Regions from separate parts of the Arthrobacter sp. TJ-236 genome, predicted to be linked through region 1. Evidence: riboswitches for the same ligand, from Rfam matches in the RefSeq annotation. Region 1 holds a riboswitch; each other region holds the start of a gene.
The links. Region 1 has a riboswitch for S-adenosylmethionine ahead of AC4D16_RS11455 (bifunctional o-acetylhomoserine/o-acetylserine sulfhydrylase). Riboswitches for the same ligand answer to the same signal wherever they lie in the genome.
Positions count from the first base shown of each region.

Region 2: linked by a shared signal. The riboswitch ahead of sfnG (dimethylsulfone monooxygenase SfnG) and the one ahead of AC4D16_RS11455 (bifunctional o-acetylhomoserine/o-acetylserine sulfhydrylase) in region 1 are both predicted to bind S-adenosylmethionine.
Region 3: linked by a shared signal. The riboswitch ahead of AC4D16_RS09535 (LLM class flavin-dependent oxidoreductase) and the one ahead of AC4D16_RS11455 (bifunctional o-acetylhomoserine/o-acetylserine sulfhydrylase) in region 1 are both predicted to bind S-adenosylmethionine.

Region 1 covers NZ_JBZCNI010000002.1:610,537-620,549, forward strand. Annotated here, with positions in the region: gene AC4D16_RS11425 (cation:proton antiporter) at 1-830, shown strand, start outside; gene AC4D16_RS11430 (siderophore-interacting protein) at 883-1,728, opposite strand; gene AC4D16_RS11435 (allantoate amidohydrolase) at 1,852-3,069, shown strand; gene AC4D16_RS11440 (CPBP family intramembrane glutamic endopeptidase) at 3,178-3,975, shown strand; gene AC4D16_RS11445 (DUF1540 domain-containing protein) at 4,109-4,396, shown strand; gene AC4D16_RS11450 (VOC family protein) at 4,498-5,139, opposite strand; SAM riboswitch class IV at 5,258-5,374, shown strand; gene AC4D16_RS11455 (bifunctional o-acetylhomoserine/o-acetylserine sulfhydrylase) at 5,451-6,767, shown strand; gene metX (homoserine O-acetyltransferase MetX) at 6,774-7,913, shown strand; gene AC4D16_RS11465 (hypothetical protein) at 8,023-8,265, shown strand; gene AC4D16_RS11470 (P-loop nucleotide/nucleoside kinase family protein) at 8,514-9,134, opposite strand; gene AC4D16_RS11475 (SGNH/GDSL hydrolase family protein) at 9,023-9,874, opposite strand; gene AC4D16_RS11480 (alpha/beta hydrolase) at 9,972-10,013, shown strand, end outside.
Region 2 covers NZ_JBZCNI010000003.1:430,565-440,577, forward strand. Annotated here, with positions in the region: gene AC4D16_RS14260 (helix-turn-helix transcriptional regulator) at 1-838, shown strand, start outside; gene AC4D16_RS14265 (CoA-binding protein) at 828-1,328, opposite strand; gene AC4D16_RS14270 (O-acetylhomoserine aminocarboxypropyltransferase/cysteine synthase family protein) at 1,325-2,704, opposite strand; gene sfnG (dimethylsulfone monooxygenase SfnG) at 2,704-3,849, opposite strand; SAM riboswitch class I at 3,854-3,957, opposite strand; gene AC4D16_RS14280 (glycoside hydrolase family 6 protein) at 4,198-5,523, shown strand; gene AC4D16_RS14285 (type I restriction endonuclease subunit R) at 5,641-9,177, shown strand; gene AC4D16_RS14290 (restriction endonuclease subunit S) at 9,174-10,013, shown strand, end outside.
Region 3 covers NZ_JBZCNI010000002.1:167,623-177,635, reverse strand. Annotated here, with positions in the region: gene AC4D16_RS09565 (matrixin family metalloprotease) at 1-761, shown strand, start outside; gene AC4D16_RS09560 (heme-degrading domain-containing protein) at 841-1,383, shown strand; gene AC4D16_RS09555 (SDR family oxidoreductase) at 1,436-2,089, opposite strand; gene AC4D16_RS09550 (MetQ/NlpA family ABC transporter substrate-binding protein) at 2,192-3,142, opposite strand; gene AC4D16_RS09545 (methionine ABC transporter permease) at 3,229-3,933, opposite strand; gene AC4D16_RS09540 (methionine ABC transporter ATP-binding protein) at 3,930-4,970, opposite strand; gene AC4D16_RS09535 (LLM class flavin-dependent oxidoreductase) at 5,098-6,486, opposite strand; SAM riboswitch class IV at 6,523-6,634, opposite strand; gene AC4D16_RS09530 (SDR family NAD(P)-dependent oxidoreductase) at 6,731-7,489, opposite strand; gene AC4D16_RS09525 (SpoIIAA family protein) at 7,618-8,016, shown strand; gene AC4D16_RS09520 (GNAT family N-acetyltransferase) at 8,050-8,355, shown strand; gene AC4D16_RS09515 (TetR/AcrR family transcriptional regulator) at 8,467-9,045, opposite strand; gene AC4D16_RS09510 (alpha/beta fold hydrolase) at 9,142-9,975, shown strand.

The DNA.
Region 1 (10,013 bases):
GCGGGGTTACCTACATCTCCTCCTCGGGCATCGCCGCGAAGGTCATCAGCGACCTCGGCCGCCTCGGCAACCGTGAGACGCCCACGGTCCTCGCGATCCTCGTCTTCGAGGACCTCGCCATGGCCATCTACCTTCCTGTCCTGACGGCGGTCCTGGCAGGGCTCAGCTTCGCCGGCGGGCTGGGGACCGTGGGGATCTCGCTCCTCGTGGTCACCCTCGTCCTCGTGATCGCCCTCCGCTGGGGCAACGTCGTCTCGGCCGTCGTGGACAGCACCGACCGCGAGGTCTTCCTCCTCACCCTCATCGGCGCCGCGCTGCTGGTGGCCGGACTGGCATCCGCCCTGCAGGTCTCCGCGGCCGTGGGCGCGTTCCTCCTCGGGATCGCCATCTCGGGTGCGACGGCGGAGAACGCCGCGCGTATCCTCGAACCTCTCCGCGACCTCTTCGCCGCCATCTTCTTCGTCGTGTTCGGACTCAACACCGATCCCGCGTCGATCCCGCCCGTGCTCGGCTTCGCCCTGCTGCTCGCGGTGATCACGGCTGCGACGAAGATCGCCACGGGCTGGTGGGCTGCTCAGCGGCAGGGGATCGGGCGCCGCGGCCGGGTGCGCGCGGGGTCGGCCCTCGTGGCGCGCGGCGAGTTCTCGATCGTGATCGCGGGCCTCGCCGTCGCCTCCGGGGCGGTGGTCCCGGACCTCGCTGCCCTCGCCACCACGTACGTGCTGCTCATGGCGGTCCTCGGCCCCGTCCTCGCGCGGCTCGCGGAACCCGCGCTGCAGCAACTCGAGCGGCTTCCCGCGCTCCGGCCGCGACCCGTCGTCGCGGGCTGACCCGGCCTGACGAACCCTGCGACGACCGCTCCGGCGGAGCCCGCACGAGCCCTCAGTCGTGGAGGATCTTGCCGATCGGTTCGCGCTTCTCGGCCTGGAACGTGTCCTCCTCGCGGCCGTACGCCCAGTAGCCCGAGAGCGAGACCTGGGAACGTGCGAGCCCTCTGCCCTTGAACAGGACGTCCCGCAGGGCCTTCATCGCGCCGCGCTCGCCGTGCACGAAGGCGTCCACGCGGCCCTCGGGCCACGGTCCGGCGGAGACGGCGTCGGCCAGCAGCGTCGTCGTTCCCGGCTCCCGGCCGGCGCGCAGCAGCCAGTGCAGCTCCACACCCTCGGGGTGTGCGATCTCCAGGACGTCGGCGTCGCCGTCCACCTCGAGGTACGCATGCCCGACGGCGGTGGCCGGCAGGGCCTCGAGTGCGGCGGAGATCGCCGGGAGGGCGGAGTCGTCGCCGACGAAGAGGTGCCAGTCCGCGTCGGGATCCGGTGACCACTTCCCGGAGGGGCCCATCATCACCAGCTCGTCGCCCGGGACGGCGCGAGCCGCCCACGGCCCGGCGATGCCCGCCTCACCGTGCACCACGAAGTCGATCGCCAGGCGCTGCGCGGCGCGGTCCAGCCACCGGACGGTGTAGGTGCGCTTGACCGGGCGGTCGCCGGAGGGGAGCCGGTCCTTGAGTGCGGGGAGGTCGTACGGGGGCGTCAGCCCGAGCTCTGGCTTCGCGAACAGCAGCTTCACGTACATGTCGGTGGCATCGCAGTGCTGGAGCTCGGCGAATCCCGGCCCGCCCGCGACCACGCGGACCAGGTGCGGACTCAGCCACAGCGTCTCGATCACGGACAGGACGGCCTGCGGGCGCGGGGGCTTGCGCGTCGCATCGGACGGGGGGAGGGCCATGGGGCGGGGCTTCCTTCGCGGTGGGCTCCACTCACCCTAACAAGCCTGTCCGGGCAGTCCCGGGCAGCCCGCGGCCGTCCTCGTGGAATGCTGGGACCTCATCCTCCGGAGAAAGGCAGCGCCGTGCAGACAGTCTCCTCGGTCCTCGACACCATAGGCGACGTGGGCCGCGACCCGGCACGCGGCGGGTACTCCCGCGGCGTGTTCACCGGTGCCGAGCTGAGCCTGCGCGAGTGGTTCGCCGCGGAAGCCATGGCACGCGGTCTGACGGTCGAGACGGACCGCAACAGCATCCTCTGGGCGTGGTGGGACGCCACGGACCGGCGTGACGGCGCACTCGTCACCGGCAGTCACCTGGACTCCGTGCCGGGCGGGGGAGCCTTCGACGGTCCGCTCGGCGTCGCCTCGGCCCTCGTCGCCGTCGACCTCCTGCGCGAGCGAGGGGTGCAGCCCCACCGGTCGCTGGCCGTCGCCGTGTTCCCCGAGGAGGAGGGCTCGCGCTTCGGGGTCTCCTGCCTCGGGTCGCGGCTGCTCACCGGGTCCCTCGACGCCGGTCACGTGCGGTCCCTGACGGACGCCGACGGCACCACCTTCGCCGACGCCGCCCGGAGCGCGGGCATCGACGTCGACCACCTCGGCCGGGACGAGGAGGCCATCAGCAGGATCGGCGACTTCGTGGAACTCCACGTCGAACAGGGCCGCGGGCTGATCGACCTCGACTCCGCGGTCGCCATCGGCTCCTCGATGATCGGCCACGGACGCTGGCGCCTCTCGATCACCGGGCAGGGCAACCACGCCGGCACCACGCTCATGGCGGATCGCGCTGATCCCATGATCGCGGCCGCGCAGGTGGTCCTCGCCGCCCGGAAGGCCGCCGCCGAGCAGGACGGCGCCCGCGCCACGGTCGGGCGGCTCCAACCCGTCCCAGGTGGTACCAACGTGATCGCCTCCCGCGTGGACCTCTGGCTCGACGTCCGTCACGAGGACGACGCCGTGACCGCACAGCTCATCGAGAGGATCCACGGTCAGGCGCAGAAGATCTGCGCCTTCGAGGGCTGCCGCGCCACGTTGACCGAGGAATCCCGCAGCGGGACCGTCCGGTTCGACGGGGCCCTGCAGCGCACGCTCGGCCTCGCGCTCGGCCGGTCCTTCCCCGGCGCCCCGACCCTCCCCACGGGCGCGGGACACGACGCCGGCATTCTCGGCAGCATCGCACCCACCGCGATGCTGTTCGTCCGCAATCCCACGGGTATCAGCCACTCGCCCGAGGAGTTCGTGGAGCGCGAGGACGCCGACGCGGGAGCCATCGCCCTCGCGGACGTCCTCGAGGACCTGCTCTGACGTCGCCGTCCGGTCGATAGGTGTCACGCGCCTGGGCCGCCGGGATCGGGGGCCTGCTCCGGTGCCGCCGCGCTGGGAAACACCAGCCGCCGCTGGAATGATGGCGCCATGTCCACCGACCGACGCTCCTCCGATCGACCCTCCTCCGTCCCGACGGTCCAGCCGCCGCGACGCCGGATCACGGCCGAACTGCTGATCGTGCTCGGGCTCTCGCTCGGGCAGTCGGGCGTCTACGCCGTCGTGAGCCTCGTGGACAAGTTGTCCCGCGGGCCCCTGGCCGCACAGACCACCACGTTGAACCCGGTGCTCGACGACCGCCAGTACATCGACCTGACCTACCAGCTGCTCGGGATCTTCTTCGCGCTGGTGCCGGTCGCCCTGGTGCTGTTCCTCCTGAGCGGACAGGGGACATCGGCCTTCCGGCGTCTGGGGTTCACCTTCGACCGCCCGCTGAGGACCTTCGGTTTCGGTGTGGGCCTCGCCGGGATCATCGGCGTCGGCACGCTCGGCGTCTACGCGGCCGGCCGCGCTCTCGGCATCACGACGGCGATCGTCCCAGCCGCGCTCGACGAGTACTGGTGGACCGTGCCGGTGCTGGTGCTCTCCGCGGTGCGGCACGCCGTGTTGGAGGAAGTCATCGTGGTCGGCTACCTCATGCTGCGTCTGCGCGAACTCGGGTGGTCGACGCCCGCCATCATCATCACGAGTGCCCTCCTGCGGGGGAGCTACCACCTGTACCAGGGGTTCGGTCCGTTCATCGGCAACGTGATGATGGGGCTGCTCTTCGCCTGGTTCTACACGCGCACCAAGCGCGTCATGCCGCTCGTGATCGCGCACGCGCTGATCGACATCACCGGGTTCGTGGGGTTCGCCCTGATCGGCCCGGCCATCGGAATAGGTAGCTGAGCCAAGGCTTACCTTTTCTTTTATCGCGCACAAATCATGACTAAATTATTCGCAATTACCGGTGTTACCGTGAATTCATTCCGCAGAAGTACGGATTCCGCCGTCAGGATCCGCCGCACCCCCAGGAGGAATCATGAGCGTCGTCACCAGTGTCTCCGAATGCAGTGTCCACAACTGCTCCTTCAACCATGACGGCTGCACGGCGGTCGCCATCACGGTGTCCGGGAGCGAGGAGCACGCCTCGTGCGCCACGTTCATCGACACGTCCATCAGCGGCGGACTGCCGAAGATGCTCGCCCATGTCGGGGCGTGCCAGCGCTCGGAGTGCTCGTTCAACGCGGATCTCCTGTGCACGGCACCCGCGGTCAAGGTCGGTCCCGGCGCCGAGGCCGCCGACTGCCTGACCTATACCCACGCCTGAGCCGGCGCCGAACCACTGACGAACACAGAAAGGGACCGGCCGTCGGCCGGTCCCTTTCGTCTGAGCTTCGTCTGAGCTTCTTCTGAGCAGGGTGCTGCGTGCTAGATCTCGACCCGCCCGTGGGCGGTCTCGAACGTCACGGACATGACGCCCGGCGTGCCGTTCGGGGCGATCCACTGGACCTGGACGCCGTCGAGCGTCTCCTCGACCTCCGTGCCGAGCCACTCGGTGACGCGCTCGGACGAGCCGGCGATGGTCAGGCAGTCGAGCTTCACCGATGCGGCACGCGCGAGGGAGGGGTGCAGGGCCTCGGTACCCTCGTCCCAGCGGAGGAGGTAGGGCACCTGCGGATCGGCGATGAGGCCCTTGATGCCGATCTGCTGCCAGGAGAGTTCCTGGCCGTCGGGAAATTTGCGGTTGCCCGGGACGGCGCTGCGTCCGAGGCGTTCCTCGAACGGACCGAGATCGTCCACCGCGACGCACCAGCCCATCCAGCCGCCTCCGGCTTCGGAGCGGGCGCGGACGGCCTGACCGAAGGGGGCCTTGTCCGAGGCGGGGTGGTCGAGGACCTCCACGACCTCGAGGTACTGGCCGTTGACCAGGGGCACGATCATGTTCCGTGTACCGAAGCGGGGATGCACACCGCCTCTCACCGCGTCCGTCCCGAGCTTGGTCGAGATCCGCTCTGCCGTGGCGGCGAGACCGTCGGGTTCACAGGCGTACGACACATGATCCAGGCGCATGCCGATATCTTGGCACTAAGTGATCCACGTCTCGACTTAGGTTCGCCTTACTCGTTCGTCCCTTCACGAAGTGTCATACGGCTTGCCTCCTGCGGGGCCGTGCGCTTCCATGGAGTCAGGTCATGAGTGCCAGCACGAAGCCCCGGCTTGCTGGCCGGCAACCCTCCAACCGCGGTGGGGTGCCCCGGGTGAAGACCAGGCTCGACGCCGCACCGGCGTCGCGCAAGCGCGGGCCCGTGACGGCCCGGTGACCTGGGCGAGACGTCGGCAGGTTCCGGACACGAGCGAGGCCCCTTCCTACAGGGAGCATCATGTCCAACGAGTGGTCTTTCGAGACACGCCAGATCCACGCCGGCCAGGAGCCGGACTCCGCAACGGGGGCGCGCGCGCTCCCTATCTACCAGACGTCGTCGTTCGTCTTCCCGAGCGCGGAGAGTGCCGCCAACCGCTTCGCGCTGACGGAACTCGCGCCGATCTACACGCGTATCGGCAACCCGACCCAGGAGGCGGTGGAGACGAGGATCGCCAGCCTGGAGGGCGGCGTCGGCGCCCTGCTGCTCGCCTCGGGCCAGGCCGCGGAGACGTTCGCCGTGCTCAACATCGCGGAGGCGGGCGACCACATCGTCGCGAGCCCGAGCCTCTACGGCGGAACCTACAACCTCTTCAAGCACACGCTGCGGAAGTTCGGTATCGAGACCACGTTCGTCGAGGATCCGGACGATCTCGAGCAGTGGCGCGCCGCGATCAGGCCGAACACCAAGCTGTTCTTCGGCGAGGTGGTCTCCAATCCGCGCCAGGACGTCCTGGACCTCGAGGGGATCAGCGCGGTCGCCCACGAGCACGGGTTCCCGCTGATCGTCGACAACACGCTCTCGACGCCCTACCTGATCCGACCCATCGAGTGGGGTGCGGACATCGTGGTGCACTCGGCCACCAAGTACCTCGGCGGGCACGGCACGGCCATCGCCGGCGTGATCGTCGATTCCGGGAACTTCGACTTCGCGCGGTACCCGGACCGCTTCCCCGGCCTGAACACCCCCGACGAGAGCTACCACGGACTCGTCTATGCGCGTGACCTCGGGGTGGGCAGCGCCCTCGGTGCCAACCTCGCCTACATCCTGAAAGCACGCGTGCAGCTGCTGCGGGACCTCGGGGCCGCGGTGTCGCCGTTCAACGCCTTCCTGATCGCGCAGGGGCTGGAGACGCTCAGCCTGCGGATCGAGCGGCACGTCCAGAACGCGCAGACGGTCGCCGAGTGGCTGGAGGCCCACGACGACGTCGAGCGCGTGGCCTACGCCGGCCTCCCGTCCAGTCCCTGGTACGAGCGCGGCAGGAAGTACGGGCGGAACGGGACCGGCGCGATCGTCAGCTTCGACATCGCCGGCGGGCACGAGGCGGGCACGCGGTTCGTGGACGGACTCGAACTGCACTCGCACGTGGCGAACGTCGGTGACGTCCGCTCGCTCGTCATCCATCCGGCGTCGACGACGCACAGCCAGCTCGGCGCGGAGGCGCAGCTCACCGCGGGCGTGCGTCCCGGCCTCGTGCGGCTGTCCGTGGGCCTCGAGAACATCAACGACATCCTCGCCGACCTCGACGCGGGGTTCCGCGCCGCCAAAGGAGCCTGACCACCCGTGACCCACCCCCCTGTTGTCCTGAGGCCCGCGGCCGACGCCGCCGATCCCGCCGGAGACGGAATCCTCCGCGTCGCGTCGATCGGCCCGTTGGACCTCGAGACCGGGGGAGTGCTGCCCGAGGTGCACCTCGCGTACGAGACCTGGGGACGGCTCAACAGTGACGCCTCGAACGCCGTCCTCGTGCAGCATGCCCTCACCGGCAGCTCGCACGTGGCGCGGGGGGAGTCCGAGGAGGACGGCTGGTGGGACGGCCTGGTAGGTCCGGGCCGCACGGTGGACACCGATCGGTACTTCGTGGTGTCGGTCAACATGCTGGGTGGATGTTACGGCTCGACGGGGCCGGGCAGCCTCGCCCCGGACGGCACGCCCTGGGGTTCGCGCTTCCCGTTCGTGACCATCCGCGATTCAGTCCGCGCGGAAGCGCTGCTCGCCGACCTCCTCGGCGTCGGGCGCTGGCACTCCGTGCTCGGCGGCTCGATGGGCGGCGCCCGCGCCCTGGAGTGGGCCCTCGTGTTCCCGGAGCGCGTGGAACGATGCGCGGTCATCGCCTGCACCGCAGCCAGCTCGGCCGAACAGATAGCGTTCGCCCAGGCGCAGCTGCAGGCGATCCGCCTCGATCCCGCCTACCGTGACGGCGACTACTACGACGGCCCGCACCCGGACGGCGGGCTGGGAATCGCGCGGCGTATCGCCCATATCACGTACCGCTCCGAATTCGAGCTGGACGTCCGCTTCGGCCGTGCGGCGCAGGGCGACGAGCAGCCGCTCGGCGGTGTCCTGCCGACGGAGCGCGGCCGCTACCGCGTGGAGAGCTACCTCGACCACCAGGCGGACAAGCTGGTGGACCGTTTCGACGCCAACAGTTACGTGGTGCTGACCGAAGCGCTGATGAGTCATGACGCCGCCAGGGGGCGCGGAAGCCTCGAGGAGGCCCTGGGGCGGGCCACCGCGCGGTTCTTCGTCGCGGCCGTCGACTCCGACCGGCTCTACTTCCCCGTGCAATCCGAACGCCTCGCGGCCGGACTGCCCGGCGAGGTACCCGTGCACACCATCTCCTCACCCATCGGTCACGACGCCTTCCTCACGCAGATCCACCAGGTGGGAGCCGCCCTGGGGGCTGCGTTCTACGCAGGCTGACCGTCGGAGGATCGCGGGTTGGGTTTCCTGCGGCGGGCACCTAGGCTGGGAGCTAAGCCTGCTTAGGATTCAGGGGCGGGACCGCACCACGACGCACAAGGAGCTGTTCATGGAACTGAGCACCATCGGCTGGAACCAGGAAGCACGCGACAAGATCCTCCTCGACTCGGACCGAGCGCTGCAGGGCGCCGTGCGTGAAGCCGTCGAGACCATGGACGGCAAGACCCGCGACGAGGTGTACGAGTTCCTCTTCGCGAAGCTGCAGCCGCAGTTCGTCGACTTCAAGCCCGGGCCCGATCTCAGCGCTTGCGCGGACGCCGTCGCCAACGGTGAGGTGGACCTCGACGCCTGAGCGGCACGGGGTTCGCTGGCGGCACTGCGCACGTCGATTGCACTGCCATGATGACCGGTCGGGGACAACCCGACCGGTCATTCCTGTGAGGCGTCAGCCGCCTCGTGATCGGTCGGAGCGTCAGGCCCGTGCCGGAGGATGACGAGTCCCTCCTCCGCCCGCGGTTCCTCTAAGAGGGCAGCGAGAGTACGGACGTCCTGGTCCCGCAGCCGGTGCGCACCGGCCTCCCCGTTGCCCTTCCGCGTGCGTCATCGATCCAGGGCCATCGCCAGGGGCACATCGACCCAGTGCACGACGACGGCGTGGCCGGCGCGGTGCGCCCGGTCGGCCCACAGCTGTCGATCCGCTGCTCGCCAGCAGTTCCAGTCGAGGACGACGTCGTGCCCGGAGCCCAGCGCGCGCGTAGCGTTCCGCCACAGCGTCTCGCGCTCCTCGACCGCGGCTCTCCCGTACTCATCGGCGGCGTAGTCGAGGTGCGGGTACAGGCGGATCATGTGCTCGTCGAGGCCGAACCGCCGCGCGCCGGTCACCCGGGAGATGGCTCGCGCGACCGTGCTCTTGCCCGCGCCGTTGAAGCCGCACATCAGGTGCACCGTGGCCATGGGGGAGTCCTTCGATCGTCGTCGGTCGCGTCGATCGTCGTCGGTCGCGTCGGACCCGTCGGTCGCGCCGGTCGCGTCGGGCGCCTGGCCGCTCCACCCGACGCGTCCGGTCGCGGTTGCTGGCCGCCGACCCGCGGCGGCGGCGAGCGGACGGTTCAGTCCGCCGCGCCCGGTGGCATGCCAGGGCCGAAGACGGGCGTGGGTTCCGGCCGCTTGGCGATGACGCCGTCGCCCGATGACTGGTGACGCAGCCTGCGCAGCACCCACGGCACGAAGTACTCACGGGCCCAGACAAGATCCTCCGCGCGCGCGGCTCGCCAGGTGCGCACCGGCAGGTCCTTCGGCTGCAGCGGTTCGAGGGTGTGCCGGACGGCCAGGGTGTCCAGAACCATCATGGCGATGGTGTGGTGCCCGAGCGGCGAGAAGTGCAGCCGGTCGGAGGCCCACATCTGGGGGGACATCAGTTGTCGCAGCGCCCACATGTCGGCGATCACGGCCTCGTGGCGTGCGGCGATGCAGCGGAGGTTCTCGTTGTAGATGGCGGTCTTCGAGCGGATGCTGCCGAGGACCGTCTCGCGTACGTCCGGACCGGTGAACAGCACCACCGTGGCACCGGAGGCGGCCAGCTGCGAGACGACGTCGTCGAGCCTGTCGGCGAGTCCGTCGGGATCGCCGCCGGGCCGCAGTAGGTCGTTGCCGCCGGCGGAGATGGTCACGAGGTCGGGGCGGAGCTCGAGCGCGGGCCCCACCTGCTGGTCGATGATCTGCTGGAGGAGCCGGCCGCGCACCGCGAGATTGGCGTAGGCGAAGTCCGCCTGGCCTCGGGAGAGTTCCTCCGCCACGCGGTCCGCCCACCCCCGATTGCCGCCGATGCTCTCCGGGTTGGGGTCGCCGATGCCCTCGGTGAACGAGTCGCCGAGCGACACGAGGCGATGCCAGGGATGCGGCTCGGTGGTGAGGGTCGGGTCGACCAGCGGACCGTTCGGGATGGTACTCACGCCCCACATTGTTGCAACCTCCGCTGCCGCCGCGCCACACCAGGCCGGGGCGAGAAGCCCTGGGACGGCTCCACCACCGGCGCCCGCCCGTGTCAGGATGGACGCCATGACCGACGCTCCCCGCGGCACCGCCGTGCCCTCCCCACCC
Region 2 (10,013 bases), on a different contig from region 1:
GGTGACCCCGGCCGAGGTCGGACTCCCTGCCGGGGCGGGGCGGCGGAGCCCGGGCCTGCGGCGTGAGGAGCTCGCGGCCCTGGCGAACGTGAGCGTGGACTACGTGGTGCGCCTGGAGCAGGGCCGCGCCACCCACCCGTCCCCGCAGTTGCTGAACGCCCTGGCGATCGCCCTGCGCCTCGACGCCGCCGAGCGCGACCACCTGTACCGCGTGGGCGGGGCCGCCCCGCCGTCGCCGGACATGGTGCCCCGGTACATCACGCCCGGGGTGCACCGCATCATCGACAGGCTCGGCGACGTCCCCATGGCGGTGTTCACGGCCACCCACGACATCGTGCTGTGGAACCCGCTCTGGGCGGCGCTCTGTGGTGACCCGTCCCGCCTCGTGGGCATGGAGCGCAACCTCGTGTGGCGGTACTTCACCTCCGGCCACGAGGGCGTGGACTTCGACCGGCAGCACGCGGAGGATTTCGCCGCCGACCTCGCCGCGGACGTGCGAGCGGCCACGGGCAGGTACCCGCGCGACCCGCACCTGCAGCGTCTCGTCTCCCGGCTGCGTGCGGCGTCCCCCGACTTCGAGCGTCGATGGTCGGAGGCGAGGGTCGCCGAACACCGGTCCAGCCGGAAGACGATGACGGACACGCCGGTGGGACCGATCACCGTGGATTGCGACGTCCTGTCCGTCCCCGGCGGGGACCTCCGGATCGTCGTCTACACCGTCGCGCCGGGCAGCGAGGACGAAGCACTGCTCGACCTGCTGAGGGTCACCGGGCTCCAGACGCTCTCACCCGAGCCGGTGCCGGACCCCGAGCGGGTGCCGGACGCCGTCAGGAGGTGAGCTGGCGCTTCGAGGAGATGACGCCGGTGTTGAAGCCCGCGAGGTTGAGGCCCCCGTGGAAGCGCGCGTGTTCGATCTTCAGGCACCGGTCCATGACAACGTTCAGCCCCGCGTCCTCGGCGGAGCGGGCAACGTCCTCGTGCCAGGAGCCGAGCTGCAGCCACAGCGTCTTCGCACCGACCGCCAGCGTCTCCTCGAGCACCGACGGCAGATCGTCGTGCTTGCGGAAGACGTCGACGACGTCGGGCACCTCGGGGAGGTCCGCGAGGGACGCGTAGGCGGGCTGCCCGAGGATCTCCTTCGCCACCGGGTTCACGAAGTACAGGCGGTAGGGCGAGGAGGACTGCAGATAGGTGGCGACGAAGTACGACGCCCGGGACGGCTTGTCAGAGGCGCCGACGATCGCCACCGACCGCGCACGGCGAAGGAGTGCCAGGCGCTCGGGAGCCGAGGGCCCCTCCCAGGTACGGATCGACTGCGTGCCGCTCATGCTCCCACTCCCACTGCGCGCGTCACCGATGCGTCGTCGTCGTTCTCGCCCGCCGCTTCCTGCGGCAGGTCGTCGAAGGCCTCGTCCGGGGTGTCGACGGCGAGGGTGAGCGCCTGGTCCAGGTCCCACAGGATGTCGTCGAGATCCTCGAGGCCCACGGAGATCCGCACGAGGTCCTCGGGGACGCCTGCCGCGGCGAGCTGCTCGGTGGAGAGCTGCTGGTGCGTCGTCGAGCCCGGGTGGATCACGAGGGTGCGCGCGTCACCCACGTTCGCGAGGTGCGAGGCGATCTGCAGCGACTCGATGAACTTCTGGCCCGCCTTCCGCCCGCCGGTGACGCCGAAGCTGAACACCGAACCCGGGCCCTGTGGCAGGTACTTGCGGGCGCGTTCGTGGTGCGGGTGGGATGGCAGCCCGGCGTAGTTGACGTACTCGACGCGCGGATCCGCCTCCAGCCACCGTGCGACGGCGAGGGCGTTCTCGAGGTGCTCGTCGAGGCGCTGCGCGAGGGTCTCCACGCCCTGCAGGAGCTGGAAGGCAGACATGGGGGAGAGCGATGGCCCGATGTCGCGGAGTTGCTCGGTGCGCAGCTTCGTGAGGAAGCCGTACTCGCCGAAGTTCGCCCACCACTGGATGTTGCCGTAGGAGGGCACGGGTTCGGTCATCATGGGGAACTTGCCGTTGCCCCAGTCGAACCGCCCGCTCTCCACGATCACTCCGCCGAGCGTGGTGCCGTGCCCGCCGATGAACTTGGTGGCGGAGTGGATCACGATGTCCGCGCCGTGCTCGATGGGCCGCACGAGGTACGGCGTACTGAGGGTCGAGTCGACGATGAAGGGCACGCCGGCGTCGTGGGCCACCTTCGCCAGCCCGGCGAGGTCCGCGATCTCGCCAGAGGGGTTCGCGATGACCTCGGCGTAGACGGCCTTGGTGTTCTCGCGGATGGCGGCGGCGTAGTCGGCCGGATCGGTACCGGGAACGAAGGTGGTCTCGATGCCAAACCGGCGCAGCGTGACATCGAGCTGCGTCACCGTCCCGCCGTACAGCTGGGAGGCGGCGACGATGTGGTCGCCCGCCTGACAGAGGGCCGCGAGGGTGATGAACTCCGCACTCATGCCCGACGCCGTCGCCACCGCACCGATACCGCCTTCGAGGGACGCGATGCGCTCCTCGAAGGCCGCGACGGTGGGGTTGCCGATGCGGGAGTAGATGTTCCCGTACTTCTGCAGCGCGAAGAGGTTGGCGGCGTCATTGGTGTCCTTGAACACGAACGACGTCGTCTGGTAGATCGGGACGGCACGCGCGCCGTGCGTGGCGTCGGGAGTGCCGCCGGCGTGGAGCGCGCGGGTGCGGAAGCCGAAGGAGCGGTCAGCCATCAGAAGCCTGCCTTGCTGGTCTGGAGGGTGGGAGGGAGCGCGAAGTCGACGCCGGCCTTGCGGGCGGCGTCCGCCTCGAGTTCGCGGACGATCGGGAGGATGTCCCGGCCGAACGCGGCGACCTCCTCCTGGAAGTGGAGGTAGCACGTGAGGAAGAGGTTCACGCCGATCTTCTTGTACTCGACGATCCGCTCGGGCGTGCCGATGAGCTGCGTCCGGAAGCCGTCGTTGTACTGCACGAGGTCCTCGAAGGAGGAGTCAGCCCACATGCCCTTGCCGTCCTTCGTGGAGGCGCCCGCCTCCTGGACGGCGTCGCGGAACCCCTCGACGGCCGGGCGGTGCGCCTTCGCGACGATCTCACGGAGCGTCTCGCGCGCCTCCTTCTCGGAGTCCCGTGCGATCACGAAGCCGTTCAGGCCGAAGCGCGAACGGCGGCCCGCCTCGAGGGCGGAGGCCTGCACGCCGGCGATGTTCTCCTTGAACCCCTCGAGGTCCTTGCCATTGGAGAAGTACCAGTCGGCCACGCGGCCAGCGGTGGCCTGGGCGGCCGTCGAGTTGCCGCCGAAGAAGATCTCGGGGTGCGGCCGGCCGGGCACGTCCACAGGGGCCGGGCTCAGGGTGAAGTCCTTGATGTCGTAGTACTTCCCCGCCTGGCTGTAGCCCTGTTCCGTCCAGAGGCCGCGAAGCACGCGGATGAACTCCTCGGTGCGGACGTAGCGCTCGTCGTGCTCCAGCCACTCGAGGCCGAAGTTCACGAACTCGTCCTTCAGCCAGCCGGAGACGATGTTCACGGCGGCGCGACCGTTCGAGATGTGGTCGGCCGTGATGATGAACTTCGCGAGGACACCCGGGTGCCACATGCCGGGGTGGACGGCGGCGATCACCTTCAGCTTGTCGGTCGCCGCGAGGAGGGCGAGGGAGAAGCTCGTGGCCTCGTGCTGCTTGTCGGCGCCGTAGGACGCCGCGTACCGGGTCTGCGAGAGCGCGTACTCGAATCCCGCGTTCTCCGCGATGCGGGCGAGATCCCGGTTGTACTCGAAGTCCCAGCTGGTGCGCTGCTCGATGGTCGAGACCACCAGGCCACCGCTCACGTTGGGCACCCAGTAGGCGAACTTCAGGGGAGTGGACAGGTCTGCGACGCTCATGGATCCTCCATCGGTCTGGCAGTAGCACCCTACTGTCGCCGCGGTACGCGGAGGCCAGGGTTGCTGCGGCGTCAGTGAGCCAGATCTCTCAGCCGCTCGGGATGGTCACTCCCGAGTCTGACAGCCGCTCCGGGGGGATCCAAACAATGTGTCTCCCCACGAAGAGGCTCTCGATGCAGCGACCGTGCCGGTTCCGCGCAGGAATCACGCAAGTTCGCGCGCGTCATGCGAGGACGCGCCCGAGCACGTTGACTTTGCTGTCGCCGTCGCTCCTCATGGTGCTGGGAGCGCCTCCAGCCGGGGTTGAGAGGCTCACCCGTCATCGACACGTCCCACTCGAGGAACACCATGAAACGCCTCACCACGGTGCCGTCGCGCGCCCGGAAATTCGCCCTTCTCTGCGCTGCCATCACGGCAGCCACCCTCCTGACCGGCCCAGCCGCGGTCGCAGCTCCTCCGGTCACCGGCATCAGCGCGCCGACCGTCCTCGCGCCCTACCCGGGTATGGGGTTCTACACCCCGAAGCAGGGCCACGCCGCGGACTCGCAGCGGCAGGTGGACGGCCTGCGGACGAGCGGCAACCTGCTGCAGGCCGCCAGGTTGAGCTCGATGATCGCCACTCCCACCGCCAGCTGGCTGGTGGGTGGCACGCCGTCGTCCGTCACCGCGCAGGTGCAGAGCACCACCACGGCAGCCGCGGCGAGGAACCAGATTCCCGTGTTCGTGGCCTACAACCTGCCGTTCCGCGACTGCTCCCAGTACTCGGGTGGGGGCGCGCTCGGCCCCGCAGAGTACCGCCGGTGGATCGACGGCCTTGCAGCAGGAATCGGCCAGCGCCCCGCACTCGTGATCCTGGAGCCGGACGGGCTCGATCTGATCCCGTGGCACACCGACGTACGGGGTACGCAGGACTGGTGCGCGCCGTCCACCGCATCACCCGCGACAGCTGCGGCCGAGCGCTATGCGCTCCTGAACTATGCCGTGGACACGCTCTCGGCGCTGCCGCGGGCCACCGTGTACCTCGACGGCGGCCACAGTGGCTGGCTGGACGTCGGCGATTCCGTGAGCCGGCTCGTGAAGGCCGGCGTGCAGAAGGCGGACGGCTTCTTCCTCAACGTGTCCCACTTCGAGACCACGGAGAAGCAGCTCAGCTACGGCAGTTGGGTGTCGAAGTGCATCCACTACGCCACCAACACGGCCGACGGCGGCACCCGCCTCGGCCGGTACACGGACTGCGCGGGCCAGTACTACCCGGCCTCTCCCACGGACGTCAGTACCTGGGGTAAGACCGACGCCTGGTACACCGCGAACGTGGACCAGGCGGCGGGAGCGCCGACGGCGGCCCGGCCGCTGACGCACTTCGTGGTGGACACCAGCCGCAACGGCAAGGGAGCCTGGGCTCCGCAGGCAGGGGCCTACCCCGACGCCGAGACGTGGTGCAACCCTCCGGGGCGCGGACTGGGCTACAAGCCGACGACGACGACCCTCCACCCGCTCGCAGATGCCTTCCTGTGGATCAAGGTGCCGGGGGAGTCCGACGGGCGGTGCACGCGCGGGCTGGATCGCGGCGGCGTGGACCCGGCCTGGGGGCGGATCGACCCCTCGGCGGGAGCCTGGTTTCCGGAGCAGGCCCTGGGGCTCATCGCGAACGCCGGTCCCACGACCAGGCGGTAGTTGACGGTCAAGGCGGTGGTGTACCTGCTTGCGTGGAGACCTTCCTCCCGCGCACGCGCTGAAGGTGCACAGTTGGGTAGTCTCGACTGGGAAGCAGCGAGGCTCAGGGGGAAGCGCGTGTCCTACATCAGTGAGGAGATCCTTGGCGTTGCCAGGAGTTCGTCGAACTTCGGCGCGCTAGAGGAGATCGAACCCCTTCTCGCAATCTACGGCGCGGGCGCCGAAGGGACCATCTACACCGATCCCAACGGGGCATTGATCAAGTGCCGCCAATTCGGTGAGGTACTGACCGAGCAGTTGCTTCGCCGGACCAGCACCGTTGTCGCCAGCACCAAGCAGGTGGACCGCATCAGCGCGCTCGCCTCCGCCGGAGTGCTGCAGGCTGGTCCGATCACCGCTCTGCACACCATCCGAAGGACCGGCAACGACGCGACCCACAGCCACCTCTTCAGTACCCGACTCGCTTTGGAAGCCCTGCGGGCGTGCTGGGATCTCGGCGATCTGCTGTATCGGGCGGTGACGGGCGACCGATCCGTTCGCACCTTCGTGCCGCCGAGGTCAACCCAGAATCCGGTTGCGGGGACCTCTGAGGACAGAGCGCAGCAGACCGTCATCGACCGCCAGTTGCTCGCTAGCCAGCAGGAGCTCGCGGACGCGCTGACAGTGCTGGACAACGCCACCTCCGTTGCGCAAGCGGAGGTGCAGGCGCGGGAGGATGCTGAGTCACGGCTCGCCGTCGTACTGGAGCAGCAGGCCGCCGCCGCTGCAGAGCTTTCGAAGCTGCAGAGCCAGCTGGCCGCGCTGCAGGCGGCGCAACCTCTTGTGACTGAGACGCCGGACAGGCCAACCGTCGCCGCACGGCAGGCCTTCATCGAGAGGGCACGTGCACCCCGTCCCTTATCCGAGGTGCAGGCCCGCAGGAACATCGACCGAATGCTTCGTGCGTCCGGCTGGGTCATCCAGGACTACCGGGACCTCGCCCCGATGGCTGCGCCCGGTGTGGCGGTTCGTGAGTTCCAGCTGAGGTCGGGATACGCGGACTACCTGCTGTATGTGGACGCGAAGCTGGTGGGCGTGCTGGAAGCCAAGAAGGAGGGCGTGACACTCACGGGGGTGGAGTGGCAGACGTCGAAGTACGCGTCCGGGCTTCCGGCCGAGGCTCAGTTGGCAACGTGGCGGCGGGACTCGCCGCTCCCGTTCTGTTACGAATCGACCGGTGCCGAAACAAGGTTCACGAATCTGCTGGATCCGGACGCCCGGTCGCGAGAGGTTTTCAGCTTCCACCGCCCAGAGACCATGCGGAAGTGGATGGACCAGGCGGATGCAGCACCCGCGCAGCCGACGTTCAGCGCGCGACTCCTCGGGATGCCGGGGTTGATCGAGGAGGGACTGCGTCCCAACCAGATCGAGGCCGTACGGGGCATTGAAATGTCGCTGAAGGATCACCATCCGAGGGCACTGGTGCAGATGGCCACCGGAGCAGGGAAGACCTTCACGGCGGTGACCGCCGCCTATCGGCTGATCAAGCACGCTGGTGCCTCCAAGGTGCTGTTCCTGGTGGACCGCAACAATCTGGGGCTTCAGGCGGAAAGCGAGTTCTCGCTCTACCAGACCCCCGATGATGGTCGCCGTTTCGGGGAGGTCTTCCCGGTGCAGCGATTGGCAGGCCGCACAGTCGCCGATTCCAGCAGTGTGGCCATCTCCACTATCCAGCGCCTGTTCCGCATGCTTCAGGGCGAGGACCTGCCTGTGGCAGACGCCGAGGATGACGAGAACGACGACGGCGAGCCGGCCTTGCCGGTCGACGTCACCTACTCCGCATCGCTGCCGCCTGAGACGTTCGATCTCATCATCGTGGACGAGTGTCACCGCTCCATCTACGGCAAGTGGCGTTCCGTGCTCGAGTACTTCGATGCGCCTGTTGTAGGCCTCACAGCGACGCCGACCAAACAGACGCTCGGTTTCTTCGACCAGAATCTCGTCAGTGAGTACCCGTACGAGAAATCCGTGGCCGACGGCGTCAACGTGCCGTTCAACGTGTTCCGCATCAAGACCCGGATGACGGAGCAGGGTGGGACCGTCGAGGCCGGCACGGTGGTTCCGCTGCGTGACCGTGCGACCCGGCACAAGCGGTACGAGGAGCTGGAGGAGGACTTCTCCTACACGGGGCAGCAACTCGGGCGGACGGTCATTGGCAAGGACCAGATCCGTCTGGTGCTGCGGACCTTCAAGGATCGGCTCTACACGCAGATCTTCCCGGGGCGAAGCTACGTTCCGAAGACGTTGATCTTCGCCAAGGATGACAATCACGCGGACGAGATCGTCCAGCAGGCGCGTGAGGTGTTCGGCAAGGGCCAGGATTTCGCCGTGAAGATCACCTACCGCTCGAGGAGCCAGGGCAACGATCCCCAGCAACTCCTGCAGCAGTTTCGGACCAGCCCCACCATTCGGATCGCAGTGACTGTGGACATGATCGCGACCGGCACCGATGTGAAGCCGATCGAGTGCGTGTTCTTCATGCGCGAGGTACGTTCGGCGGTGTACTTCGAGCAGATGAAGGGCCGCGGCTCACGCACCATGGACGAAGACACCTACGCGGCGGTGACTCCCGACGCGCAGCCCGGTCTTACGAAGGATCGCTTCGTGATCGTCGACGCGGTGGGAGTGACCGAGTCGCCGCTTGTAGACGCAACCCCCATGGACCGAGCCGCGAAGCCGGTGTCGCTCGAGAGGCTCCTCGAGAAGGCCGGTGCTCTGACGATCACGCCGGACGAGGTGTCCACCCTCGCTGCTAGGCTCGGGCGCCTCGCCATCCAGCTCAAGCCGAGCGAGGCGGCCGAGATCGCGGACGTTTCCGGCGGCGTGACCCTGCGGGAGATTGTGCAGGGTCTAGCCGCTGCTTCCGACAACGATGCGGTCGAGAACGCGCGTGAACAGGGCGGCGAAGACGCCGTGGGTCAGCTGCTGCGCTCTGGAGTGCAACCGTTGGCCGCCAACGCCGAGTTGCGGAAGAGGATTCTCGATATCCGCCGTGCAAAGGACATCGTCTTCGACGAGGTCAACGCCGACGAGCTGATCAGCGCCGAGCCGGTGCTGGAGGATACGGGCGCGAAGTCCCGCATCTCGTCGTGGCGGGACTTCCTTGAGGAGCACAAGGATCAGATAGCAGTTCTTCAGCTTCTGCATGGCAGTGCCGCCGGCCGTCCTACGTATGCGCAGCTGAAGGAACTGGCCGAACGTATACAGCGAGTCCCGGCGCTGCAGTCAGTCGACCTGCTCTGGAGTGCGTACGACGAACTGGGCGAACTTGCCGACCCGCTTCACAAGCCGTCCGTCACCGACCTCGTGACGATCCTGCGGCACGAACTCCTGAACGACGACGACGGCCGTATACGCGCGTTCTCGTCAATTATCGAGGAACGCCTCGAGGAGTGGCTCGGCCAGCAGTCGCAGCGAGGAGTCGCGTTCAGCGCCGATCAGCTGTGGTGGATTGGGCGAATTGCTGATGTGGTGAAAACATCGGTGACCGTGCAACTAGACGACCTGACCCGTACCCCTTTCACTGAGCGCGGTGGCCCCTTCGGCTTCAGCCGGGACTTCGGGGGCGACGCCCGCAAGCTGTTCGTCGAACTCAGCGAAGAGCTGACTGCGTGACGGGTCAGAAGCCGCTACCGGACGGCTGGGCTTGGTCGACACTTGGCGAAGTTTCGGAGAATCTGGATCGATTTCGAAAACCCATAAGTTCTCATGAACGGGCTAAGCGTCCAGGTATTGTGCCCTACTACGGTGCGAGCGGACGGGTGGGGACGATTGACACTCCGATATTTGATGAGGACCTGCTGCTGCTCGGCGAGGACGGCGTTCAGTTCTTCAACCGAGACAAGACAAAGGCATACAGGGTGTCGGGTCCCTCGTGGGTCAACAACCATGCTCACGTCTTGAGGGCTAACGGCGCTACTTCGAATGCGTTTCTCCATCATTATTTGAATATCTTCAATTACGTGGGCTACGCGAATGGAACTACGCGACTCAAGTTAACGAAATCGTCGGCGGAATCCATCCCCGTTCCAATACCGCCGCTGGCTGAGCAGCGGCGCATCGTCGACGCACTTGAGGGCCATCTCTCCCACATCGACACCTCCTCCGGGCTAGTCGCGGTTTCGATGGCGCGAGCTAAAAGACTTGCAGTCGATCTCACTCGCTATGTAGCTTTTGGTGTTCAATCTCAAGCCTTCGCTGAGGACCCTGTGAGTTCTGACACGGATGACGGTGATCTTCCGGGTATTCCTGCAACATGGGAGTGGAAGCGTCTTGAGGAAATTGCAGATGTTGTAGGTGGGATCACGAAGGATTCGAAAAACCAAGTAGATACTGAGCTTGAGGAGATTCCATACCTGCGAGTCGCAAACGTGCAGTCGGGATACATCAAGCTTGACGTCGTTACTACCATCCGTGCCTCCGAAGCGAAGATTCGGAAACTGCTTCTGGAG
Region 3 (10,013 bases), 440 kb from region 1:
GCGTGCTCGCCCTCGTCGCGTTCCTCTACTCGTCGCCCTCGCTCTTCTCGCACGTCGTGGTGCCCGCCGCGGCACCGTACCTCCCGGGAGCAGATGTCCCCCCGCGCGGCGTCGAGGCAGCCGACGCTCCCCTCGGGCTCCCGCCGGTTGCGCCTGCGTCGGACGCCTACAGGTTCCACGCGTCACCCGTCGGGGACCAGGACAAGATCGCCTACGACCCCTGCCGACCCGTTCACTACGTGGTCCGGCCCGACGGCGCGCCGATGGGCTCCGAGGGACTCATCGAGCAGGCTGTCGCAGAGGTCTCGGCTGCCACGGGTCTCCACTTCATCGCGGACGGAGCAACGGCGGAGGGCCCGAGCGTGGAGCGCGATCTGTACCAGCCGGGCGTGTACGGGAGAAGGTGGGTACCGGTCCTGGTGACGTGGTCGAGCCCGTCCGAAGTACCCGAACTCGCGGGCGACGTCATCGGGCTCGGAGGGAGTGATTACGCCCAGGCTCCTGGCCAGCCGCTCGTGTACGTGGGCGGGCAGGTCCACCTCGACGCCGCGGACGCCACGGACGTCCTGGCGTTCCCCGAGGGCCGGGACCGCGTCCGGGCGACGATCATGCACGAACTCGCCCACGTCGTCGGACTCGACCACGTCGACGACCCGGCGCAACTCATGCACGCCGAGAACACCGGGATCGTGTCCTTCAACGACGGTGACCGTGCGGGCCTCGCTCAACTCGGCGCCGGTCCCTGCGCACCGGGGCTGTGAACTCGCCGTGTCAAGAGTTCGGGAACAGACCCTCGATCCGGCGTACCGAAGCTCCCTCGCACGCCGGTAGATTTATCCGATGAGCAATGACGCCGCCCCGGTCCTCCGCCCGTTCAACCCGGACGGCGGTGATGATCAGCCCGCCGAAGCACTCGAGGCGATGATCGCCCAGATCGAGGCGGAAGTCGCAGAGCTCCAGTTCGACCGCTTCCGGAACAACGACGCCGTGGCGCTCGGGCAGCTCCTCGTACAGCTCGGGGTGGGGCGCAACCTGCCGATCGCGATCGGCATCAGCACACCGGATCACCTGCTGTTCCGCGCCGCGCTCAACGGCGCCACCCCGGACAACGACCACTGGCTCGCGGCGAAGAGCCGGACCGCGCTGCGCTACCGTGCGCCGTCCCTGCTCGTGGGGCTCAGGGCGCGGCGTGGCGGCGGCCGGTTCGAGGACAACCCGCTGATCGACCTGACCACGCATGCAGCGCACGGCGGGTCCTTCCCGCTCTTCATCAGGGGTGTCGGCGCCGTGGGCACGGTGACGGTGTCGGGGCTGCCGCAACTCGATGACCACCGGCTGGTGGTCGAGGCCCTCCGCACCTTCCACGCCGCCGACGGCCTCTAGTCCGAGCAGACGACGGCGGTCCGCCAGGTGCGGCACCGCCGTCGCCCTTCGGTCACAGCGCCGCGTCGATGGCCTCCGCGATGGGCGTGGGGCCGCTGTTGAACCGGATCGTCTTGTCCACGGTGCCGAGATCGGCGAGGACCACCGCGGCGACGTGCGCCACGTCCTCGCGCGGCACGGAATCCTGCTGCGGTTCGTCACCGACCTCGATCCGCCCGGTGCCGGGCTCGGTGGTCAGCCCTCCGGGTCCGAGGATGGTCCAGGCGAGCTTCGAGGCGCGCAGGTGCTGGTCCGCTGCGGCCTTGGCCTCCGCGTAGTGGAAGAACCCGTTGTCCTCGGGCACCCCGTGATCCGTCCGCGAGCCGATGTAGGACACCATGACGTAGCGGCCCACCGAGGCGAGCTCCGCAGCGTCCATCGAGCGGATCGCGGCGTCGCGGTCGATCGCGTAGGTGGCCTCGGGACTGCCGCCGCCCGCGCCGGCGGACCAGACCACGGCGTCGTGCCCGCGGAAGAGGTCCGCCATCTCGTCGACCGACAGCGAGGACACGTCCGCCACCACGGGCGTGCCGCCGATCTTCTCGACGTCGCCCGCGTGGTCGGGGTTCCGGAACACGGAACTCACGTGGTGGCCCTGGCCGGTCAGGAGCTCGGTGAGGTGCAGCGCTACTTTGCCGTGCCCGCCGATGATGGCTACGCGTGACATGGGATCTCCTTCGAATCGGTGGTCGGTTCCCCTTCGACGCTAGACCTCGTCACCGACGGAGCGCCACCGCCCGCAGTGGGTTCAGCCGCTGGCGGAGGCCTGCTACGACGCGTCGATGGGCAGCAGCAGGTCCTTGACCGCCGGATCGGTGCGGAGGAACTCCTGCACGGCCGGGTCGGCGAAGGCCTCGGTGAGCTTCCTGATGTTGTCCGTGTCGAGATAGTCGGTGCCGACGGTCAACTGCGAGGCGAACTCGTCCGGCGCCGCGGGAGCGAAGATCTGCTGTTCGAGCGGAACCTTGGCCGCGGTGTAGTACTCGGTGTATCCGACGGCTGCGTCGAGGTCCGGCAGAGCACGCGACTGCGCCCCGAAGTCGAGCAGCGTGAAGGAGAGGTTCTTCGGATTGGACTCGATGTCCTCCTGCGTGGCCGTCCACTTGTCCATGCCGTCCTTCAGGGTGATGAGGCCGGCACGCTCGAGCAGCCAGAGCCCCTGGGCCTCGTTGGCGGGATCCGAGTACAGCGAGATGGTGCCGCCGTCGGGGATCTGGTCCACGCTCGTGTACTTGTCCGACCAGATGCCGAAGCCCCAGCGGAACACCGGTGCCACGGCGGTCTCGCGGAAGTCGGGGTTCGCTTCGAGGACCTGCCCGAGCCACAGTTCGTGCTGGTAGATCGTGGCTGCGACCTCTCCCTCACTCACGGCGCGGTTGATCGTGTTGCTGTCGCTGAGTCCTCGGAACTCGATGTCGATGCCGTACTCCGGCGCCACCTCGCGGTCGATGAACTCGATGAGCGCCTGCTCCGCATGGTTGCCCTCGGCCGTGGCCACGAGGAGCGTGGCGCCCTCCGTCTCTGCGGCGGATTCCGCAGGATTCAGGAGCGGGACGGCGATGAAGGCGCCCGCGGCGAGCACGGCAACGGCTCCTCCCGCGATCCACGGCGCCCGGCGCCGCCGTCGGAGCGTGAAGCCGTGACCGGCCGCGGGTACTGATGCGACCGGGGTGTCGGAAGGGGTCGTGGCGGGACTGCTGGACGAAGTGTTCTCGGTCATGATGAAGGCCTTTCTGGGCACGCCGAAGGACGTGATGGCGGGAGGGAGGGAGGGGAAGGAGGTGTGCGAGGGACGGGACCGGTGTGTCAGGCCCGCTGCAGGCGTTGCTGAGGGGTGGTGTGGCGGACGAGCCGATCGCCGGTCACCTGAACGAGTGCCACCGTGGCGACGAGGATCACGATCGTCGCGAGCATCACCGTGTTGTCGAAGCGCTGGTAACCGTAGGTCACGGCGACGTACCCGATACCCCCGGCGCCGATCGTGCCGGCGATGGCCGAGTACTCGATCATCGCGATCACCTGGATGGTGAGACCGCCGATCACCGCGGGCACGGCCTCGCTGAACTGCGCGGTCCGCATGACCTGGAAGGTGGAGCCACCCGAGGCGCGGGCCACCTGGACGACGGACGGCGGGACGGACCGCAGGGCGTTCTCGACGATCCGCGTGAAGAAGGCGATGCCCGCCAGTGACATCGGCAGCACGGCAGCGGCGATACCGATGTTGGTCCCCGTGATGAAGCGTGTGAACGGCACGATCGCCGCCATCAGGATGAGGAAGGGCAGTGACCGGCCGATGCTGATGATCCAGCTGAGCGCGGTATGCACCGCCGGACGTTCGTGGAGTCCGCCCGGCGCGAGGTTGTGGAGCAGTACCCCCAGTGGGGTGCCGAGGACGACGACGACGGCCATGACGATGCCGACCATCGCGACGGTCTCGCCGTAGGCGGGAGCCAGCAGCGCGGGGAGGTCCCGGATGAGCACGTCCGCGCGGGGCAGCACGAGGGCGCTCATGCCACGCTCCCGACGGCCCCGGTGAGGACTCGCTCGGTGGCGCCGGCGGGCACCCTCCGGAGATCCGGCGTGCCGCTCAGGCCGCACCGGGCGAGCGCTGCTGCCACGCGGGCGTCGTCGTCCGTCCCGATGCCCAGGGTGGCGCTGCCGGTGTTGACCCCGTGCACCGTCTCGACGGCTGCACCGAGCAGGTGGACGGCGACCCCGAGCTCTGCCGTGACGCGCTGGATCCAGTCGCCGGGTACGGAGGTGGAGTCGTAGGTGACGAACCATGCGCGGGTTCCGCTCTCGGCACCGGCGTGTCCGCGGCGGGGCTGCAACGACCTCCCGAGCCGGGATTCGTGCGAGGTCAGCAGATCCACCAGGGAGCCCTGCTCCACGATCCGCCCGTGATCGAGCCGCGCCACGGTGTCCGCGACCTGACGCACCGTGTCCATCTCGTGGGTGATGAGGACGACCGTCAGCTCGAGATCGTCCCGGAGTTCTCGGAGGAGCCCGACGACGGAGCGTGTGGTGTCCGGGTCCAGCCCCGACGTGGCTTCGTCGGCGAGCAGGATGCTGGGTCGCAGGGCGAGCGCGCGTGCGATCCCGACCCGCTGCGCCTGGCCGCCCGAGAGCTGGAACGGGTAGTGCCCGGCTTTGTCGGCGAGCCCCACGCGGTCCAGCAACTCGTGCACACGGGCCGCCGTCTCCTGCGGTGTCACGCCGAGGAAATCGAGGGGCAGGGCGACGTTCTCGGCGGCCGTGCGCCGGCTCAGCAGACTCGAGGACTGGAAGACGGTGCCGATGCGGCGCCGTGCCTCGCGGAGGTGTTTCTCGGGCAGGCCGGACAGGTCCTCGCCGTTCACCACCACGGACCCCGAGGTGGGACGCTCCAGCAGGTTGATGCACTGGGCGAGGGTGCTCTTGCCCGCGCCGCTCGGTCCGACGACGGCCGCGATGCGCCCGGTGGGCACCTCGAAATTGAGTCGGTCGAGAACGGTGACGGCGGTGCCTCCGTGGCCATAGGTCTTGGTCAGGTGTCGTAGAGAGATCATGGGGTTCCTCGGAAAGGGCGGAGTGGATCGATAGAACGGCGCTGGACGGCGGCGCCGGGAATCTGTGCCGCAGGTTGACGCAGGACGACGGCGCCGGACGTCGGTTCAGGTGCGCGTCAGGTGCGCTTCAAGAGCGGACGGGCTGGAGTCGGTACCGCGCTCCGCGGTGATCCTCCGGCAGGCGGTCGCCCTTGCCGAACAACTTCTGACGCAGTGTCCCCTCGGCGTACTCCGTGGGATAGGCGCCGCGCTTCTGCAGCTCGGGGATCACGTGCGTGATGACGTCCTCGAAGGAGCCGGGCGTGATGGCGTAGGCGAGGTTGAAGCCGTCGACGTCGGTCTCGTCGACCCACGCCTGGAGCTCGTCGGCCACCTGGGCACCGGAGCCGACGATCCGAGGCCCGAGCCCTCCGATCCCCGCCCATTCCGCGATGTCGCGGACCGTCCACGGGGCGCCGTCGTCGTTCACCTTCTGGAAGTTCGCGACGGCGGACTGGATGGCATTCGACTCGACGTTGCCGAGTGGCTCGTCGGGGTCGTAGATGCTGAGATCGATCCCGAGCCAGCCGGACAGCAGCACGAGGGCGCCCTCGTAGCTGACGTACTGCTGGTAGTCGGCGTGCTTCGCCCGGGCCTTCTCCTCGGTCTCGTCGGTGATGATCGTGAGCATCGTGTAGATCCGCACCGCGTAGCGATCCCGACCCGCCGCCTCCACCGCGTCCCGGATACGGGACACGGAGTCCTTGAGGATGGCCTTCGTGGGCGCACCGACGAACACGGCTTCTGCGTTGCCGGCCGCGAAACGGACGCCGCGGGGCGAAGCTCCGGCCTGATAGATCACCGGGGTCCGCTGCGGCGACGGCTCGCTCAGGTGGATGCCGGGGACGGTGAAGTAAGTGCCGTCGTGCCCGATGTCGTGGACCTTGGCGGGGTCGGTGAAGACGCCGGTGGCGCGGTCGCGGACCACGGCGTCGTCCTCCCAGGACCCCTCGAGGAGCTTGTAGAGGACCTCGAGGTACTCGTCGGCGTGGTCGTAGCGCTCATCGTGTTCGAGCTGGTCCTCGTTGCCCATGTTCCGGGCGGCCGAGGGCAGGTAGCCCGTGACGACGTTCCAGCCCACCCGCCCGTTGGTGAGGTGGTCCAGGGTGGAGAGGCGACGGGCGAAGGGGTACGGGTGCTCGTAGGCGGTGCCTGCCGTGACGCCGAAGCCGAGGTGGTCGGTCACGAGGGCCATGGCGGAGACCAGCAGGAACGGATCGTTGACGGGTGTCTGCGTGCCCTGCCGGAGGGTCGCCTCGTTGGAGCCGCCGTAGACGTCGTAGGTACCGAGCACGTCGGCGATGAAGATGCCGTCGAACAGACCCTTCTCGAGCGTCTGCGCGAGATCGGCCCAGTACCGCAGGTCCTTGTAGCGCCAGGACTGGTCCTCGGGGTGCCGCCACAGCCCGGGCGACTGGTGGCCCACGCAGTTCATGTCGAAGGCGTTGAAACGGATGTGCCGTGCGGGAGCGGGCATGAAGAATCCTCGTGTCGAGGCACTGCCGTGGAGGGAGCGCCGTACTTGCCCGGCAGCTCAGCCGGACCGAATCCTCACCTGGGGCACCCCGCTACAGCGAGAGGGTTGCCGTCCAACGAACCAGGGTTTTGCGTTGGAACTCGTGATTCTGGGTCCGAGCCTAGGCCGGGTGTTCCGCGGACGTCCACCCTCCCGGGTCACAGTGCGTCACGAACCTCCGCTCCGGCGACGGGGTCACCAGCGGTCACCGCAGGTAGGAGGCGCCGTTCACGTCGATCACGGTGCCGCTGACCCAGACCGGCGCATCGGTGGCGAGCCAGGCCACCGCCTGCGCCACCTCCTCCGCCGTCGCGACCCGGTTGAAGGCGCTCTGGGCGCGCACGGCGTCGCCCGCGGGGCCGTCGAGCACGGTGCGGCCCATGGCGGTCTCCACGAAGCCGGGCGCCACGGCGGCCGAGAGGATGCCGTGCGGCGCCAGTGCCACCGCGAGCGACTGCGTCATGGAGTGCAGCGCCGCCTTGCTCGCGCCGTACGCGGGCGTGGTCGGCTCGCCCCGGTAGGCGCCGCGCGAGCCCACGGCGACGAGGCGGCCGCCGTCGGGCCCCTGGGGGCGCTCGATCAGGTGCCGCGCGACGAGCCACGCGAGGTTCGCCGGGCCGGTCAGGTTGACGGCGAGCGTGCGCTGCCAAGCGCGCTGCCACTCCTCGTAGGAGGTGGAATCGATCGGATGGGCAGTGAACACGCCGGCGTTGTTGACGAGCACGTCGACCCCGCCGAGTACACCGACGGCGTCCGTCAGGATGCGGGAGCAGGCCTCCGGGTCCGCGACATCACCGACGACGACGGCGTGGCCCTCCCCGGGAAGACCTGCGCGAACCGACTCCGCGGCGTCGACGTCCCGGCCCGCGTGCACGCCCACGCGGTGCCCGCGGCCTGCGAGTTCGACGGCGATGCCGGCGCCGATGCCGCGACTCGCGCCGGTGACCAGGATGCTCAGCGTCATGCTCCTGACGCTACAACCTGCACGGCTCCAGACGTCGGCCCTGTGCACCTGTGGATACTCCCGCCATTGTGGGAGTCACCCTTGCTAGGCTGGCTCACCACTTGCCCCTCCGCGTGCCGAAGGATGTCATGGAACCGTTCACAACCCACCTCGAGAGGGGCTTCCTCCGTCTGCGGTGGCGACGCGGAGTGGAGGTCACCCACCCCGTCGCCGTCGCTGCCGCCCGCGCCCTCGCCGAGCACCACGGCCCCACGGCGCTGCCTCTCCTCGTCCACATGCACGGGATCACGGGCATCACCCCGGAGGCACGGGTGGGCATGAGTTCGTACACCGGCTTCAGCCGCGTGGCCATCGTCGGCGAGGATGCCGTGGACGAGGTGATGTCCGGCTTCGCGCACCGCTCCCCCACGACATCCCGGTACTTCTCCTCCGAGGCCGATGCCCTGAGCTGGCTCGTCGATGCCCCCGGTCGGGATGCCGTCGCCACCCACCACGAGTCCCCTGCCGGTCAGGAATCGGCGCGTTGACCACCGGCGCTCGTCGATGCCAGAGTCGGGACCATGAGTGAGCACACGAAGGACGACATCTCCGTCAGCGACGACGGCGCGAAGACCCGCTACGTCGCTATGCTCGACGGCAACCCCGCGGGCATCGCCGCCTACGAGCGCTCGGGTGACACGATCGTCTTCACGCACACGGTCGTCGACGAGGACCTCGAGGGCAGAGGCATCGGCAGTGTCCTGATCCGGCACGCGCTCGACGACGCCCGATCGCAGAACCTCACGGTGGTGCCCCGCTGCGAGTTCGTGGCCGCGTTCATCGACGACCATCCCGAATACCAGGACCTCACCGACCGCTCCGCCTGAGCCGGACGAACCTCCGCGGCCCCCTACGGAGTGGAACCTGTCCGTCGGCGCCGCCCGCGTTACTGATCAGGCCGAGCCGCGTCGATCCGATAACACCGCGCGCGCTCGGGATCAGGCCGAGCTGCGTCCGCCCGCCGGAAGGGCCGCATCGATCAGCACCTCGGCCGCCTGACGCGCGTGGTCCGCCGCGCTAGCGGTGCCGGCGATCGCCGCCGTCGTCTGCGCTCCCTCCGCGAGGATGGACAGCTGCGGAGCCAGGTGCGACGGCGCCCCTGCCTCCTGCGCGAGCTCACCGACGTACCGCTGGAAGGACTCCTTGTGCTTCCGCGCGTACTCGGCGACGTCCGGGCTCACGGCGCCCAGTTCCGCGAAGCTGTTGATGAAGCCGCACCCACGGAACGAGTCCTGGCCGAACCACTCGGCCAGGTAGTCGAAGATCGCCAGGAGCCGGTCCCGTGGGGTGGACGCGCGGCGGACCCTGGCGTCCAGCCCGTCCGTCCAGGACGCGTGCCACCGCTCGAGGACGGCCATCACGATGCTGCTCTTCGAGGGGAACTCCTGGTACAGCCGCTTGAGCGAGACACCGGCCGCCGTGCGCAGCTCGTCCATGCCCACGGACTGGATGCCTCGGGCGTTGTAGAGCTCATCGGCGCTCGCGATGATGCGTGATCGCACGTCGTCGGAAATCATCCAGCCATTCTACTTGTTTTGAGAACGATCGTTCTATACTCTGTGATCAGCAGGAGAGAACGACCGTTCTCACCGCTCGAGGAAAGGACGCACGTCATGGGTTTCATCAAGGTCGGCACCGAGAACAGCACGGATCTCCACCTCTACTACGAGGACCACGGCACCGGTCAGCCGGTCGTCCTCATCCACGGCTACCCGCTCGACGGCGGCTCCTGGGAGAAGCAGACCGCAGCCCTCCTCACCGCCGGCTACCGTGTCATCACCTACGACCGCCGCGGCTTCGGGCAATCCAGCAAGCCGACCACCGGCTACGACTACGACACCTTCGCCGCTGACCTCAACACGGTCCTCGAGACCCTCGACCTCACGGACGCCGTCCTCGTCGGATTCTCCATGGGCACGGGTGAGGTGGGCCGCTACATCGGCACCTACGGAGAGGCCCGCGTCGCCAAGGCCGTCTTCCTCGCCTCGCTCGAACCGTTCCTCCTGCAGACCGATGACAACGCCGCCGGCGTGCCCTCGACGGTATTCGACGGCATCCGTTCGGCCGCCATGGAGGACCGCTACGCCTGGTTCACGAACTTCTACAAGGACTTCTTCAACACCGACGTCTACCTCGGCAACCGCCTCAGCGAGGAAGCACTCCGGGGGGCCTGGAACGTGGCAGCGGGCTCGTCCTGGTACGCCTCCTTCGCTGTCGTCGATTCCTGGCTGACCGACTTCCGCGCCGACATCGCCAAGATCACCGTGCCCACCCTGATCGCCCACGGCACCGAGGACCGCATCCTGCCCATCGACTCCACGGGCCGCGAGTTCACCAAGCACCTGCCTGCCGCGGAGTACGTCGAGATCGAGGGCGCACCGCACGGCATGCTGTGGACGCACGGCGCCGAGATCAACGAGATCCTGCTCCCCTTCCTCGCGAAGTAGCCGCACGAGCGGGAGGGGCGCCGGTTCGTCCGGCGCCC